Regions from separate parts of the Gracilibacillus sp. JCM 18860 genome, predicted to be linked through region 3. Evidence: riboswitches for the same ligand, from Rfam matches in the RefSeq annotation. Region 3 holds a riboswitch; each other region holds the start of a gene.

Region 1 (4,231 bases), 2.0 Mb from region 3:
TCACAGTCTATTAATCACAGATCAGCTGATCGCGGATTTCACCTCTCTTGCCACCATGACATTGTTTGCAAGCAGAGGCGATGCTAATGAATTTCATTCCATGATTGCCCCGACACTACTAGTCGAAAACCTTGTCCTTGCACTCGGAATGGAAAATAAACAGGATAATATCAAAAAGCTAGAGCATTTGTCTGATTTGAGGAAAAAGTATGAGAAGGAATTACCACGATAGACCATATTTTTAAAAAATAAGACAATTTTCACAAAAATATATTGATACTTTTAACCTATGAACTTATACTATAGATAGACAATTAGTAACATAATAGCAAAGGAAGGAATCACAATCATGGAAATCATACAATCGATGAAACAAAATGACCTCAAGCACAAGAACACGCTAATGTTCCTTACGATGGGGATCTCGTTGATAGCTGGGCTGATACTATCCATCCTACAAAACGTCACGTTATCAGTTATTTTTTATGGGGTGCAATTAGCTCTTATTATCCTAATCTATTTCAGCTTTAAAAAATTCGATCAGAAGGCATTTCTTTTGCCTTATATTTTTATCGTAATTTTCTATCTTTCAGACCTAGTTTATATTGCATTAAATGGTGCTACCTCTGCCCTATTTCTGATTGTTATCTTTTTAAATATCTTCTCTGCGATCCATATGAACAAGAAGATCTTTTATACTGGATACTCGTTAGGGATCGTTGTGATTGCTTACAACTTTATTAGAATGGACCCTTCTAATACAGAAATGATGCAGATTTTTCAATATACGGTCCTTATCCAATTGTTAAGTCTTCTTATTTTTCATTTTGTGATCAAGATGGCTAATGGACAAATGGAGCAGCTTACCGAGTTATTGCAAACTTCTCAGCAACACAACAACTCCAAGCAAGAGCAGAATCAACTCATTGAAAGCTCCATTTCGACTATCTTAGAAAAAATTACCACCATTAACACACAATTACAAGAAAATGTGTACGCACAAAATGAACTAAATACGACCATTCAAGAAATATCGCAAGGCAGTCAAACACAGGCGGAACAGATTTCGAACATATCAGACGCTACCAATGACACACGTCAAAATATTGATATCGTACATCAAACATCCCAGAGCTTATATGAGGATTCGAACAAAGCAAGTAGTTTAGCCGCTACCGGAAAAGAAAAGATGGATACATTAAATCACCATAACGAAACATTAGAGAAAACGATTGGTCAGCTAAGTCGCACCTTTGCCGAACTAACCGAAAAGATTAAAGAAACGAATCAATTTGCAGACAACATTAAAGAAATTACCGAACAAACGAACCTACTAGCATTAAATGCCTCTATTGAAGCAGCACGTGCTGGAGAAGCTGGAAAAGGCTTTGCTGTCGTAGCGGATGAGATTCGTAAGCTTGCTGATTTAACGGGAGAAACAACGGAGAAAATTACCGGGAACCTCGCTTCCTTGAACCAGTCGAATAATTCAGCCGTAAACCAAATGGATGAAAGCATGCTTAATTTTGTTAATGGAATGGAAATATCGAACGAGGTTACTGGTTATTTCGAGGATCTCACATCAACGATTGAAACATTAAACAGTGCCTTACAAAACTTCACCATGCTTGCCGAGGATGTTCAGCAGCAATCTAATGGCGTAGAATCATCCACCAATGATCTAGCAGCGATTATTCAACAATCATCTGCTAGCTTAGAAGAAATGAGTGCAACGATTACGATCCTGACAGAAAGTAATCAAGAAATTGCCAAACTATTAAGCGAAACCGTAGAGGACACTAACTCATTACGTACAAATATCGGAACCTTGTAATAAACCATAAATTTACTTCCTACCTAGTTTAAATATTAGTAAAACTCGCATTCGCTCGTCTTTTAGCGAATGCGTTAGCTTTTCTTATACGTTGGACTTCAAAATTTTCGCTTCGTTGCTATAAATTTTAAGCTTTCCTAACGTATTTAAAAAACATCGCCCCTTTGGCTGGAGCGATGTTTTTTCTTTATCCCCAGATTTCTTTGGAGATATCTACAATATATTTTAATTTATTCCATTGTTGTTCTTCAGACAGCTCATTTCCATGGTGAGTGGAGGCAAAGCCACATTGTGGGCTAAGGCAAATTTGGTCAAGTGGTACAAATTCGGATGCCTCTTGAATTCTTCTTTTAATCTCTTCTTTATCCTCAAGCTCTCCATTTTTAGAAGTAAATACCCCTATAACAACCTTTGCCCCATTTCTCGGAATATGCTTTAATGCTTGGAAATCTCCGGAACGCTCATCATCATATTCAAGGAAAAATCCATCAACCTTTTCCTTGGCAAATAAAGTAGGAGCGATCAAATCATAGCTTCCCGAAAATGCCCAATCAGATCGGTAATTCCCACGACATAGATGTGTCGTAATTTGCATATCTTCAGGCTTCACCTCAAGCACACCATTTACTACCTTTAATGCAAGATCAATCAGGGATTGTCTATCTTGATCTGATTCAGCAAATGGTAGATTCGGAGACGATAAACCAGCAATATAAACATCGTCAAATTGTAAATATCTGATACCTACATCATAAAATGCTTTCACAGCATCCTGATATACCTTAATAATATCTTCTGCAAACTCGTCCCAGCTTGCATAGTACTCTTCTCCAATAATTCCAGTATTGAAGAACTGGTTAGGACTTGGAATGGTGAACTTCGGTACGGCTCTTCCGTCGATTTGTTTGATTAGGAATTTAGCATCCTCAATAAATGGGTGGTTTTCATTCCAAGAAACCTTGCCTGTTAAACGCACATTATACGCATCGGTTACTTGGTTAGCAAATTGATAGCCTTGCTCTGGCACATAGCCCTCTACCCCATTGATGTATTCCATAAAATCCGTATGCCACCATAGTCTCTGGAATTCCCCATCAGTTACAGCTGTTAAACCTACTTCAATCTGCTTATCGACGATTCTTTTCACTTCAGATCTTTGAATCTCTTTTAACTCGTCATAGGGAAGATTTCCTTTTCGGTATTTGGCGATTGCCTCATGTAAGGATGCTGGTCTTAATAAACTACCAACATGGTCGGCGCGAAATGGTGCTGTTTTTGTAATAGTTGTCATTTTTCTACCTCTCTCCATATGTATTTTAGAATCCCGAATCTTATCCTTCCAACGCGCAAAAAACCTCTTCTTAAAAATAAGAAGAGGTTTATACTTTTACTCACTGCTCTTCTTATCTTCTAGCGATCGCTACTGGAATTAGCACAGTACTTGGAATAGTCTGTTGCTGAGGCTTCAAAGGGCCAGTCCCTCCACCTCTCTGGATAAGAATCGTTATTTAATTGATATTATCAATGCTAACTTACCCTTTGGAAAAAGTCAACATTTTTTATGGAAATTTCTATTTTTGATTAAACCGATGAAAATACTAAGGTTATGGAAAAGGATGGGCAGATATTTTTCCATATGCTATATTAAAGAATAAGGTGGTGAACACATGACGGAGATCTTAATTGTAGAAGATGAAGAAAAATTAGCGCGAGTGTTAGAGCTCGAATTACAATATGAGGATTATCAAACAACGATTGCTCCTGACGGAAGAATAGCATTAGAACTATTGCAACAAAATAAATATGCACTAGTACTACTAGACATTATGCTTCCAAGTATGAGTGGATTGGAAGTACTTCGACGATTCCGAAAAATAGACCCATCTACCCCTGTTATTCTTTTAACCGCAAAGGATGAAGTGCATGACAAGGTATCAGGACTTGACCTTGGAGCAAATGATTATATTACCAAACCATTTCAATTAGAGGAACTTTTAGCAAGAATCCGTGCACAATTACGAAATCAAAAGCCTCGATCCACTTCCTTCGTCAGTATCGATGATTTAACAGTTGATAAAAATTCGAGAGATGTAAAACGCGGGGATTCCTTTATCGAGTTAACTCGAAGAGAATTCGACCTTCTCTGCTTTTTAGTCGAAAATAAAAACCAAGTATTTAGCCGTGATCAGTTGTTAGACAAGGTATGGGGATTTGATTATGTTGGCGACACGAATGTCGTAGATGTTTATATTCGATATTTACGAAATAAAATCGATAAGCCTTTCGATAAAAACACGATTCATACAGTCCGAGGCGTAGGCTATACGGTAAAGGATTCTGCGCTATGACATTACGAACGAAAATACAAATTTTCTTATCTGCTTTAATGATTGTATT
Region 2 (4,231 bases), 1.5 Mb from region 3:
TATTTTTATTAAAGGACTTCTTTTCGCTTCTTTATATGCAGCAAAATAATAAGTAAATGGGCTCCCTTGAATGAAATCTCCATTATCGACGAGAATTACTTCTTTTTCTGACCTTATTCTATCGATTAGGGAAGCTATCTTAGCTAGTCCCATATTTTTCTCTACTTCTTCTCGGTAATTAGTAGGATAAATATAACCATGGATATCACTCGTTACACAAATAGATATGGATGTCATTTTCTTTCTCCTTCTTCAGCAATTGTTGATCCCTATTATACCGAATAAATTGGGACGAAAGGAAAAAGTTTACACTTTCTTAACTTACATTTAACACTAGCTTTTCATTCATTTGATATATTAAAGATGTTCCAAATTGAGCAATGCTGCAAGGATTGCTTTCTCACAAAATGATAGCCCCTTTTTCTTGGTTGCCGATGATATCGCTTCATCGGCACTTTTTTTGCTTAGAAAGTGATGAATTATAACAGAAATAAAAAAACTTGGCTTTACGCCAAGTCGTTTAGTTTAGCTTTTTCATCAAAGATTATTAGTCTAATTCTGTTATTCTATCATTCACATTTATTCTAGGAATAGGGTTAACTTGTTTCGCTGGATAGCCGACTTGAAGTAAGCCAACTACTCGTTCATCATCCTTCAAGTCGATAAGTGCAGCTGTCTCCTCACAAAACGACAATTTACCAGTTTTCCAAAAAACACTTAATCCTTCCTCCCAAGCTAACAAACTGAAATTTTGAATAAGACAGCTAGCCGAAGCATAATCTTCTTCTCTCAGTTTTTCTTGAGGATGAAGCGTATTAATAACCATAATGATAAATGGAACGTTCATGATCTTTTGGTAGCCATTTTCGCCTATCTGCTCTAGCTCCTCACCAGAGGCATTCTTTGCTTTTTCTTTCGCTACCTCTCGATTGATTTCTGCTAATTTTTTCTTTGATTCGCCTGTTATAAATACAAAACGCCACGGCTCAGTCATTTTATGATTGGGCACCCAGACAGCTATACTTAATAAATCTTTCATTAGTTCCTTAGAAACAGGATTTTCTTTATAGTTTGAAATGGAGCGTCGCTCTTTTATAAGATTTTTTAAACTTGCCATCATCTAATCTCCTTTTTAATGAGAATCATTTTCAATGATACCATCATTCTTGTTATCAAACAAGTTGAATAACAATCTAGGAAAAAAATTCAATTTTTTATTAAAAATGACTTGAAAGTATTTTACTTATAATGTAATATAATGACAACAAAACTTCATAAAGCTTTACTCTTATCAAGAGAGGTGGAGGGACTGGCCCTGTGATACCTCAGCAACCGTCTTTATTAGACAAGGTGCTAATTCCAGCAAGCGCAACAACGCTTGAAAGATGAGGAACGTGAGATCTATTTATATAGAGTCTTCATCTTTCAAGGGATGAAGATTTTTTTGTTTTTCTGGGCCTTTTGTTCAAAAAACAGCAATTATAGTGGAGATTGCTTGTTTTTTATAAATGATTATGAAAAGAAAAGAGGTGAAAGAATGACATCATCACTCCTACAAGCTCTCAAAGAAAATATCCTCATAGCAGATGGTGCGATAGGTACTTTACTTTACGCACATGGGGTTGATCAATGCTTTGAAGCATATAATCTATCAAAACCAGAAGAGGTCCTCCAAGTTCATCAATCCTATATTGACGCTGGGGCAGATATCATCCAAACCAATACGTATGGAGCCAATTATATTAAGCTAGCAAGATTTGGCTTGGAGGAGGAAGTACACCAAATAAATACACGTGCTGTCCAATTAGCTAAACAAGCAGCAAAAAATGAAACATTTGTACTTGGGACGATTGGTGGAATTCGAGGAATTCAAAAGCTAGTCACATCCAAAAAAGACATCATAAGGAGCTTCAAGGAACAATTATTTAGCCTTCTATTAGAAGGTGTAGATGGCATCCTATTAGAAACTTATTATGACATCGACGAATTAACCGCTGTTCTAGAAATTGCAAGAAAAGAAACAGACCTCCCTATTATTACAAATGTATCGATGCATGAGCCTGGTATTTTAGAAAACGGTATGTCCTTAGCTGATGTATTAACACAGCTAGAAGTACTTGGTGCAGATGTCGTTGGGGTTAATTGTCGTTTAGGTCCACACCATATGATTGAGTCACTAGAAGCCGTACCATTACCTGAGCGAGCACACTTATCAGCATTTCCAAATGCTAGTCTACCAGCATATGAAAACGGCAAGCTTGTTTACAGCAAGCAAACAGATTATTTCAAACGATGTGCAAAGGAATTCCGAGATCAAGGAGTACGTCTTATCGGAGGGTGCTGTGGAACGACCCCAGAGCATATTAGGGCCTTAAAGGATGGTATTGAGGGACTAACACCTATTTTAGACAAAACCGTCCAGGTGAAAGAAGGACTGATCACACTCCCTTCTTCCCAAACTGTCCAGTCGAATCCGACATTGGTGGATAAAGCTAAGAAACAGCATACCGTTATTGTTGAATTAGATGCACCAAAGCATCTAGAAATTGATGAGTTTATTAAAGGGGCGAAAGCTCTGGAAGATGCAGGTGTGGATGCGATTACTTTAGCGGATAATTCACTTGCTACACCGCGAATCAGTAATTTAGCGATGGCTGTCAAAATGAAACAACTCCATCTAAATGTTACACCACTTATCCACCTCACATGTAGAGATCGCAACCTAATCGGCCTGCAAGCACACCTAATGGGGTTACATACACTGGGCTTCCATGAGATTTTAGCAATAACGGGTGATCCTACAAGAATTGGTGGATTTCCTGGTGCCTCATCCGTATTTGACGTAACTTCCTTTGAATTAACACGATTAATCAAGCAGTGTAATCAAGGGTTATCCTTCTCTGGTGCTTCCTTAAGAGAGAATACCGCCTTTCAAGTAGCTGCAGCCTTCAATCCAAATGTCGCAAACTTAGAAAAGGCTGTGAAAAGAATGCACAAAAAAATCGAGCACGGTGCAGATTATTTTTTAACACAACCAATTTTTAGTCACGAAAAAATCATTGCACTTGCTCGGGAAACCAAGCATATAGAAGCACCTATTTTTATCGGAATCATGCCACTCGTTTCCTATAAAAATGCTGAATTTTTACACCATGAAGTTCCAGGGATGAAGCTGTCTGATGAAGTAAGGGCAAGAATGCAAGCCCGATCTAATCGAGCAGATGCGATCCGTGAAGGAATAGAAATCGCAAAGGAATTAATTGATACAGCTATTTCCTATTTCAACGGTATTTATCTCATCACACCTTTTATGAATTACGAAATTACCGTTGAATTAACCGATTATGTCCATGAAAAAACAAAAGCAAAATCAACAGCAAAGATAAGGTAAGACTTCTAAAACGGGGAATTCCTTTAGCTGTAATAATATGAAAGAAAAAGGAGAATAAAATATGACAACATTCATCAGTTCTAATCTTGGGTATCCGAGAATCGGGGAAAAAAGAGAATGGAAGCATGCTCTTGAATCTTTTTGGGGAAACAATATAACAGAAAAAGCATTAATCAACCAAACTACTAAATTACGTTTAGCTAACCTAGAAAAACAACAAAAACTAGGTATTGATTGGATTCCTGTTGGAGATTTTTCCTTCTATGATCACGTACTTGATACCGCTTTTTCCTTTGGTGTCATTCCTACAAGATTTCAAGACCTAGACGAAAAATCACTAGATACGTATTTTGGAATTGCACGTGGTACAAAGGAAGCAGTTGCTGCTGAAATGACGAAATGGTTTAATACAAACTATCATTACATTGTACCTGAATTAAATGATGTAACACCAAAGCTTGTCGAAAATCGTCCATTAACTTATTTCCTTGAAGCAAAGGAAAAGCTCGGAATTATCGGAAAACCTGTACTAATTGGTCCGGTTACTTTCGTAAAACTATCTAAGGGCTATGAAGAAAATGAACTATCAGACTGGGTAGAGAAATTTCTGCCATTATATGCTCAAGTTTTAAACGAATTAACGGAAGCTGGAGCAGAATGGATCCAAATTGATGAACCAATTCTAGGGACAAATATTTCTAATCAGGAGTTAGAGCTCATTGAAAAAACCTATCAGACCTTACGTGCAGAAGCACCCCAAGCAAAAATATTGCTACAAACATATTTTGAAACGGTTCAACATTATCAAAAGGTCGTACAGTTTCCCGTTAATGGGATAGG
Region 3 (4,231 bases):
AGAATTGAAATCGTCAAAGATTGTTTAAATACTGGTTTATTGTATAAGGAAACAGCTAAAAAATATCAAGTTTCTTATAATAATGTTTATTCATGGGTTCAAAAGTACAAAGAGCATGGCCCTGACGGGCTGGTAGATGGACGAGGTCGCGGAAAGCCAGACAAGATCCAAACAGATGAAGAAAAGTTACGAACGGAAATTGAGGCATTAAAAGCACGAAATGAGTACCTTGAAACAGAGAATACTGCGTTAAAAAAGTTAGAAGAAGAGGAAAGAGAGTTGATGTTACGCAAACGCGGCATGAGGCCGAATACCAAACCATTAAAAAACTCGAAAAAAAGGGATTCAAAATAACCATACTTTGTGAAGCATTAGGTGTGAGTCGCTCGGGTTATTATAAGTGGTTCCATCGGAAACCAACAAAAACAGAGAAGCGCTTAAGACACTTGAGCGCTTGCATTCAAAAGATATATGACGAACATAAAGGGATTTATGGTTATCGTCGAATCACGATCTATCTCAACCACTTCCTTAACGCTCAAGTGAATCATAAATGTGTGTACCGCTTGATGCGCTTAGTAGGCTTAAAAGCCGTTATCCGTCGGAAACGTTACAACTATAGACCACATAAACCGCAACACGTGGCTGAAAATGTCCTAAATAGAGAATTTCAAGCAGAGTATAACGCGATGGAGGTCTTATTAACAGATGTCACTGAATTTAAGTACGGAGTTCATTCGAAAGCTTATTTAAGTGCCGTCTTAGATTATGGTGAAAATAAAATTGTAGCCTATAAATTATCCCGACATAATAACAATGCCTTAGTACGAGATACGATTACTCAGATTAAAGATACCATTATACCAGCGAAAACATTATTTCATAGTGATCGCGGCTTTCAATATACGTCCCATGGATTTAAACGTTTTGTGGAAGAACACTAGATTACCCAAAGCATGTCGCGTGTTGGTAAATGCATTGATAACGGTCCGATGGAAAACTTTTGGGGGATCATCAAGGAAGAGATGTATCGACTAACCACTTATAACACATTTGAGGAATTAGAAAAAGATATTGAGGCTTATATTGAATTTTATAATACAAAGCGCGTGACGTTGAAGATGGGGTTAAGAATTCCAGCATAAAAAAGCCATGCATGGAAACCATACATGGCACAAAATATTTTGTTTATTTACCTGTCTACTTGACAGGGGGCAGTTCAAATTAATACAAGAGACTGTATTTTAGATGAGTCACATTATCAGCAGCAATCGTTTCTATATTTTTAAGCTTTACTTTGCTATTTTGCTCAAATAAGCGAATTCCTCCACCAAGCAGAACTGGCGATACATGTAGTAGCATTTCATCCAATAGACCTTCTTGAATACATTGCTGTGCAATATGTGCGGTCCCGATACTAATATTTTTATCCTGCGCTGCTTTCTTCGCTTGCTCAACTGCACTTTTTATCCCATCTGTAACGAAGGTGAACGTTGTATTCTCTTCTATATAACTATCTGGTTTTTGATGTGTTACAACAAAGATAGGAATACCTTGAATTGGATGACTTCCACCCCATCCTTTTACAATATCGAAGGTTCTCCTCCCAACTATCATCGCGCCTGTATTAGCTACCGTATTGTCGAAAACTTTTTTATTTGTACTAGAAAGCTTGAAAAAATCGTTATAACTGCTTGATTCATTACCATCAAATAACCAATTTTGAATAAACTCTCCACCATCACCTAATGGCTGGATCTGACTATCATTTTGACCACTAATATAACCATCCAGAGACATCGAGATATCTAAAACAACTTTGCCCATTATCCTCCACCTTTCAAACAAAACTTTATCTTTAGCTTAACATATATTCCGAGGAGAAATTTCTTGTATCTTGCTAATAGTGACAGAGTTAGCTAAACAATAAAAAAGCAAGAGGTGTACTCCTGCTTTTTAAAATGCTGAAAAATCAATTCCATTCAATAAATGTGTAGCAACAATTAAGACTAATAGGTAGCCCGCAATTGTCCAGTACAAATCAAATTTCGGTTTTCTCATATGTACAAGGTAAAGATAAATATGAATTACCCCATATAGCATTAAGGCAAAAACATATGTAACGACAAACAAATCTACCATTAAAAATCCGAAAAATAAAATCACTAAACAAAAAACTAATGTAAAAGGAATATTCACAATCGCATATTTCGTTAACAATTCTTTATGATCCATTTTACGATCTCCGAAATACATTAAAAGTAAGTAAAGAGAAAAATAGCCGATTGCAAAGGTAATCATCCAAGATAAGATGCTCGTTATGATAAACATTACGCCCACATCTGCAAATAAGCTGAGCATTCCCTCAAATCCAAATTTATAGAAAAGAAAATAACAAATACCTATCAATAATGATAATGATAATAAAATTAGTGCACTCGTTTCCATACGGATTGTTCGAGTAGAGCTCACGATAGCATGTGGTCTTAAAATCGCATCCTTCAGAATACCCTTTGTCTCTTTTACACTTTCTCCAAAATCAAAATTTATGGAGGAATTGTTCTCTTTTTTCTCCTCATTTGAAACAAATCGTTCCTTTTCTGTTTCCTGTTCCTCTGCTACTTCCGTTTGTTGTAAATCTTCGGTGTTATGCTTCTCCATTCCATCACCTCTTAAAATAATATATTATATCACTCTTATAACCTACCATTAAATTGTCATTCATTCAATATTTTTCCCATCATTTAGTAGCAGAGAGAATGATTAACGAAAGAATGGCAAATTTTACAGGTGTAATTCCTAGTGAAACACTTGACTATAACTTGTTTCTAGTTGTAAACTAAAGAGCATTAACTTTCCTATATGTTCTTATCTAGAGAGGGGGAGGGACTGGCCCTATGAATCCTCGGCAACAACTCTTAAGAGTAATGTGCCAATTCCAGTAGCAAATAGCTAACAGATAAGAAGAGACATTCATCTTACTTCACCCTCTTCTTACTTTTGAAGAGGGTTTTTTATTATAGAAAAGAGGTTATTCTATGCTCAAAGTTGATTTATCTGGAAAGGTCGCCATCGTTACAGGTGGAGCAAACGGTATTGGAAAGTCTATTGTTCAGGCTCTTTTATCATCTAACGCAAAGGTTGCCGCTATTGATATTCAAGAAACCAAGCAGACAGATGATGAAAATTTATTCTATTTCCAGGCAGATGTCTCTAACAAAAATGATGTCCATAATATGATAAAACAGGTTATTCATCATTTTGGAAAAATAGATATCCTAGTGAACAATGCTGGCATTTCGACAATGGATTACTTTACGAAGATAAAAGAAGAAGATTGGGATAAAACAATGGATATAAATGCTAAAGGTGTGCAATTATGTAGCCAAGTCGTTGCGAATAAACTGAAGGATCAAGGCTTTGGAGGTAAAATTATCAATATTGCTTCACAGGCTGGAAAAAACGGCTATCGCCTAATGGGGAGCTATGTTGCCTCTAAGCATGCAGTCATTGGGCTTACTAAAGTGATGGCTCTCGAGCTTGCGCAAGACCAAATTAATGTAAATGCCGTCTGTCCTGGTATTATTGAAACGGACATGAAACGTAAAGAACGAGTGATTGGTGGTAATTTGAGGGGTTTGAATGAAGAAGCAATTAGAGAAGAGGACTTTTCACAGGTGCCACTTGGAAGAACAGGAACTCCTGAAGATGTCGCATATGTGGTGGTCTTTTTAGCCTCAAAATATTCGAATTACATGACAGGACAAGCAATTAACATAACTGGTGGCATGACCATGCATTAACCTATATAAACAGGAGGAATACAACATGACTCAACAGACTAAAGGGAAGGCCTCGGCATTATTCCCCTTACTCATATTTATATTGTTATTTATCGGCACAGGAGTGTTGACAAAGGATTTTTCTAATATGCCACTGAATGTGGCGGTCATTATTGCGGCAGCTGTTGCCATTTTCATGAATCGCAAAGTAAAACTAGCTAAAAAAATTGAAATCTTCACAAAGGGGGCTGGGCATGAAAATATTATGCTAATGTGCATCATTTTTGTGCTTGCAGGTGCCTTTTCGGAAGTAGCAAAAGGTATGGGCGCAGTTGATGCGACCGTGAACCTTGGGCTTTCCCTCCTACCTGCAAACCTTTTAATGGTAGGATTATTTTTAATTGGTTGTTTTATCTCCATTACAATGGGGACATCGATGGGAACTGTCG
Region 4 (4,231 bases), 1.9 Mb from region 3:
CAAGGTTCATCCTGTTCATTATGGAGTTCAAACGCTTTTTCCAGTCCTAGTACATCACAATAAAAGCTTAACGATCTTTCCATATCCCGCACAAAATAAGCTGTATGACCAATTCCCTTTATCACCATAGATTCCTCCTCTATTTTTAGCTAAATCGTATCATAACTGTCTTCATGACGCCATTGCTTTTTGCTTTAATGGGGACGACTAACAAATCTTAATCGTACTAGCAAGCCTAAATAGATGGCCATCGATGAGAAAATAGAAAATGCTGCAGTTAAATAAATATAATCATAATCAAATAAGAAAGCGATTTGTCCGAATACAATGGCGCCAATACCTACACCAAGATCAAAAAACGAGAAAAAAGTAGCATTTGCCATCCCTTTTCGATTGGTGCTTGCTTTATCAATCGCCCACGCTTGTAATGCTGGTTGAACGGTACCAAAGCCTAATCCATAAAGTGCTGCAGCTAAAAACAGGATGAAGGAATTGGGTAACCAAAATAACAATAGCATGGCGATAAGAATCAAGGAGGTTCCCGGTAGGAAAACGACGATATGTCCATAACGATCATATAATCTACCAGCGAAGGCTCTAGTAATCATTAAGAAAAGTGCATAAATAAGAAAGTAGACCTCAATGCCAGCAATGCCCTCCTGCTCTGTATATAAAGGTAGATAAGAAGCAATCCCTCCAAATGCGGTTGTAATAAAAAATAATAGAATCGATGGCTGTAGGGCTGTCTTTTCAAAAAGATCAAATCTAGCTTTTTTTATCTTCTCACGGGATTCTACTTTTTTATATGTAATCTGAGTAGAGAGAATAAAGGCAATGATTCCAAGACTTGACGCGATTAAAAACAACACCGTAAAGGAGGTGACTCCATATAGGGACAGACCAAGAGCTGGACCGATAGCCAGTGCAATGTTACCAGATAAACCGAAATAGCCCATCCCTTCTCCTCTTCGCTTCTGTGGAATGAGATCTGTTGCAATAGTGCCAGTAGCTGTTGTCGAATAGCCCCAACCGATTCCTTGAACACAACGAATAAAAAATAACAGGATAACACTAGAAATAAAAGCAAAGGAACCAACAGATAGAACAAATATCCCTAAGCCTAGCATGTACACAAATTTTCTCCCTACTGATTCTAGGGAATGCCCTGCATTCGGACGAAATAACAATGCTGAAAAGGTAAACACACCAGTAATAATTCCAATCATTTGATCATTTCCACCAAGGTGCTGCACAAATAAAGGAATGGTTGGTAGTGTCATCTGAAAGCCTAAAAATATAAAAAAATTTGCCATACAAATGAGGGCAAAATCCTTCGTCCATATTTTTTCTTTTTTTACTTCCTTTTCTAGAAGTTGCATTTATCTTACTCCTTTTTTTCGATACTCGAAATATATTTCTATTGTACAACAGATAGGTGGAAGTTAAAAACGAAAGGGCTTGCAAAAAAATCCCTGATAATTCCCTTAATTAACCATTGACATACCTAGCATCAAATGCTAAAGTTAAGCATATTAAAAATCTAATATTAAAGTAATTCACTCGGAATTATATACAAAATAACGTCTTATCAAGAGAGGTGGAGGGACTGGCCCTTAGAAGCCTCGGCAACCATTAAGTGGTATTTACTTAATACAGGTGCCAATTCCATCTAAGCTATGCTTAGAAAGATAAGAGAGCGGATCATGATGACCAAAGTCTCTCTATCTTTTATAGAGGGACTTTTTTTATTTCACTTAAAAGGAGTTAAAGACAATGGGGACTATTCTTCTCGACGGAAACCGAACACCTTTTGGAAAATGGAAGGGTGGATTGGCAAACTATTCAGCAACAGAATTAGGAGCTTCTGCCTTACATGCCTTAATTCAAAAAAATACAGAAGCACACCATCCAGATGGCGTCATTCTAGCACAAGTAATCCAAGCAGGAGCGGGGCAGAATCCCGCAAGGCAGGTGGCTTATCAAGCTGGCATCGATATTTCGACTCCAGCTATTACCTTAAATAATGTCTGTTTGGGGGGGCTTGCTTCGATTGCAGATGCTTCCAGAAGAATTCTGTTAAATGAAGGAGATTATTATGTGGTAGGTGGATTTGATTCGATGACAAATGCTCCTCATACCATTCCCGTTAGACTCGGTACAGGAATTGGGAACACGGAGTTAACAGACAGCCTATTACATGACGGTTTATGGTGTGCGCTAAGTGATCAGTCGATGGGTGTATTAACAGAGAAGCACAATCAAATCTATCAAATTAACCGCCAAGAGCAAGATGAATATGCTTTTCTATCTCAACAAAGAGCAGCTAGAGCTCAAACAGACAAATTGTTTCAAGCAGAAATTGCACCGATTGAGAATGTCTTAGCGAAAGATGAAGGCATCCGTGAGAATACTAGTCTTGAAAAGTTAGCGAGCCTCTCCCCTGCTTTTACGAAGAATGGAACGATTACAGCAGGCAATGCCTCCCAAATGACAGATGGGGCAAGCTTTGGAATCATCACCTCGGAGCAAAAGGCAAAAGAACTAGGGCAACAGCCACTTGCTAAAGTCATGGATTGGACAGAAATAGCAGGGCCTGACACGAGCTTACAAACAAAGCCAGCAAAAGCAATTGAGCAATTGCTCCAAAAAAACGACCTAACAATAGATGATATTGATTTGTTCGAAATCAATGAAGCATTTGCTAGTGTCGTGATTGCAAGCTGTCGTGAACTAAACATCGATTACAGTAAAGTGAATGTCAACGGTGGTGCTATCGCTATTGGACATCCACTAGGTGGCACTGGTCTTCGTCTCGTATTAACCCTTGCCCATGAATTAAAAAGACGTGGAGGTGGGCTTGGTATTGCTTCCCTTTGTGGTGGTGGCGGCCAAGGTGGCGCTATTTTAATAGAAGTATCCAATTAGAAAGGAGATTTTTTCATGAGTACCCGTTTGTTAAATCAATCCCCTTATTTGTGGGAACCAACAGAAGAACAAATCCAAGCTTCACATATACAAGCATTTGCCAAATTTTGTGGGCAGTCTCTTTTTCCTTATGATCGTTTCCATCGCTGGTCGATTTCCCATATCGGCGATTTTTGGTCCCATGTTTGGGATTATGCAAAAGTGATTGGAAATAAAGGAGAAACCATTTACACCCCTGCTGAGTCGATGGCAGACGCCACCTTCTTCTCAGAAGCGACACTTAACTTTACCGAAAATCTATTACGTGGACCGGATGAAAGAATAGCTGTTTATGAGGCAAATGAGACTGGTGTCACACGTTCTGTCACAATGGGAGAGCTACGAACACTCGTCGCGAAAGCACAGAGAGGTTTAATCGATTTAGGTGTTCAAAAAGGAGATCGTGTCGCAGGTGTAACGACAAATAACCTTGATGGATTAGTGGCTGTACTTGCGACAGTTTCCATTGGTGCAATCTGGACGTCTTGTTCTCCAGACTTTGGTGTAAAAGGAATGGTGGACCGTATCGGACAAGTCAATCCGAAGCTTCTTATCACTGCCTTACATTATCAATATAAGCAAAAGTCTTATCAAATTTCAGAAAAGATCACAGATGTTTGTAACCAAATGAAAAGTATTGAAAAAATCGTGACCATTACAGGAAAACTTAACACAGTATCAGCAGAAACTATTTCGTGGGATCAATTGCTCGATAATCGTGCTACTAAACCTAAATACGAGTCATTTCCTTTTGATCAACCACTTTATATTCTCTATACATCTGGAACAACAGGCTTACCAAAAGCCATTGTACATTCAACAGGCGGAACGTTATTACAGCATGTAAAGGAGCATCAATTACACAGTGATCTTCAACCTAATGATGTCCTATTTTGGTATTCCAACACTGCATGGATGATGTATCCATGGCTTATTTCTGGCTTAGCAAGTGATGCATCCATTTTATTATATGATGGCTCACCGATCACCAAAGAATCGCTCACCCATCTATGGGATATTGCCGAGGAAGTTGGATTAACTCATTTTGGCACAAGTCCTAAGTACTTAGATACCTTAATGCGTGCAGGTGTTCATCTTAAAGAAACCCATTCTTTACCCAGACTGAAAAGTATTCTTTCATGTGGTGCACCATTAGCAGCAGAGCAATATGATTGGATTTATGAAACGATCAAAGACGATCTATACCTTGCTTCAATATCTGGTGGAACAGAAATTATGGGCTGCTTCGTGATGGGAACAATCGCTC

The links. A riboswitch is a leader RNA that binds a small molecule or an ion and turns the genes downstream of it on or off. The one in region 3 is predicted to bind S-adenosylmethionine.
Region 1: linked by a shared signal. The riboswitch ahead of ACZ5R4_RS17925 (5-methyltetrahydropteroyltriglutamate--homocysteine S-methyltransferase) and the one ahead of ACZ5R4_RS08360 (SDR family NAD(P)-dependent oxidoreductase) in region 3 are both predicted to bind S-adenosylmethionine.
Region 2: linked by a shared signal. The riboswitch ahead of ACZ5R4_RS15695 (bifunctional homocysteine S-methyltransferase/methylenetetrahydrofolate reductase) and the one ahead of ACZ5R4_RS08360 (SDR family NAD(P)-dependent oxidoreductase) in region 3 are both predicted to bind S-adenosylmethionine.
Region 4: linked by a shared signal. The riboswitch ahead of ACZ5R4_RS17660 (acetyl-CoA C-acyltransferase) and the one ahead of ACZ5R4_RS08360 (SDR family NAD(P)-dependent oxidoreductase) in region 3 are both predicted to bind S-adenosylmethionine.

The regions. Positions count from the first base shown of each region.
Region 1 covers NZ_AP043868.1:3,616,937-3,621,167, reverse strand. Annotated here, with positions in the region: gene ACZ5R4_RS17935 (MurR/RpiR family transcriptional regulator) at 1-232, shown strand, start outside; gene ACZ5R4_RS17930 (methyl-accepting chemotaxis protein) at 350-1,834, shown strand; gene ACZ5R4_RS17925 (5-methyltetrahydropteroyltriglutamate--homocysteine S-methyltransferase) at 2,022-3,125, opposite strand; SAM riboswitch class I at 3,235-3,335, opposite strand; gene ACZ5R4_RS17920 (response regulator transcription factor) at 3,502-4,182, shown strand; gene ACZ5R4_RS17915 (HAMP domain-containing sensor histidine kinase) at 4,179-4,231, shown strand, end outside.
Region 2 covers NZ_AP043868.1:3,095,794-3,100,024, reverse strand. Annotated here, with positions in the region: gene ACZ5R4_RS15705 (bifunctional metallophosphatase/5'-nucleotidase) at 1-237, opposite strand, end outside; gene ACZ5R4_RS15700 (nitroreductase family protein) at 548-1,117, opposite strand; SAM riboswitch class I at 1,286-1,392, shown strand; gene ACZ5R4_RS15695 (bifunctional homocysteine S-methyltransferase/methylenetetrahydrofolate reductase) at 1,538-3,391, shown strand; gene metE (5-methyltetrahydropteroyltriglutamate--homocysteine S-methyltransferase) at 3,453-4,231, shown strand, end outside.
Region 3 covers NZ_AP043868.1:1,615,013-1,619,243, forward strand. Annotated here, with positions in the region: gene ACZ5R4_RS08335 (helix-turn-helix domain-containing protein) at 1-354, shown strand, start outside; partial or broken gene ACZ5R4_RS08340 (IS3 family transposase) at 312-944, shown strand; gene ACZ5R4_RS08345 (IS3 family transposase) at 957-1,145, shown strand; gene ACZ5R4_RS08350 (dihydrofolate reductase family protein) at 1,225-1,827, opposite strand; gene ACZ5R4_RS08355 (hypothetical protein) at 1,957-2,661, opposite strand; SAM riboswitch class I at 2,866-2,966, shown strand; gene ACZ5R4_RS08360 (SDR family NAD(P)-dependent oxidoreductase) at 3,039-3,803, shown strand; gene ACZ5R4_RS08365 (Na+/H+ antiporter NhaC family protein) at 3,799-4,231, shown strand, end outside.
Region 4 covers NZ_AP043868.1:3,562,716-3,566,946, reverse strand. Annotated here, with positions in the region: gene ACZ5R4_RS17670 (VOC family protein) at 1-125, opposite strand, end outside; gene ACZ5R4_RS17665 (MFS transporter) at 195-1,379, opposite strand; SAM riboswitch class I at 1,583-1,695, shown strand; gene ACZ5R4_RS17660 (acetyl-CoA C-acyltransferase) at 1,774-2,925, shown strand; gene ACZ5R4_RS17655 (acetoacetate--CoA ligase) at 2,941-4,231, shown strand, end outside.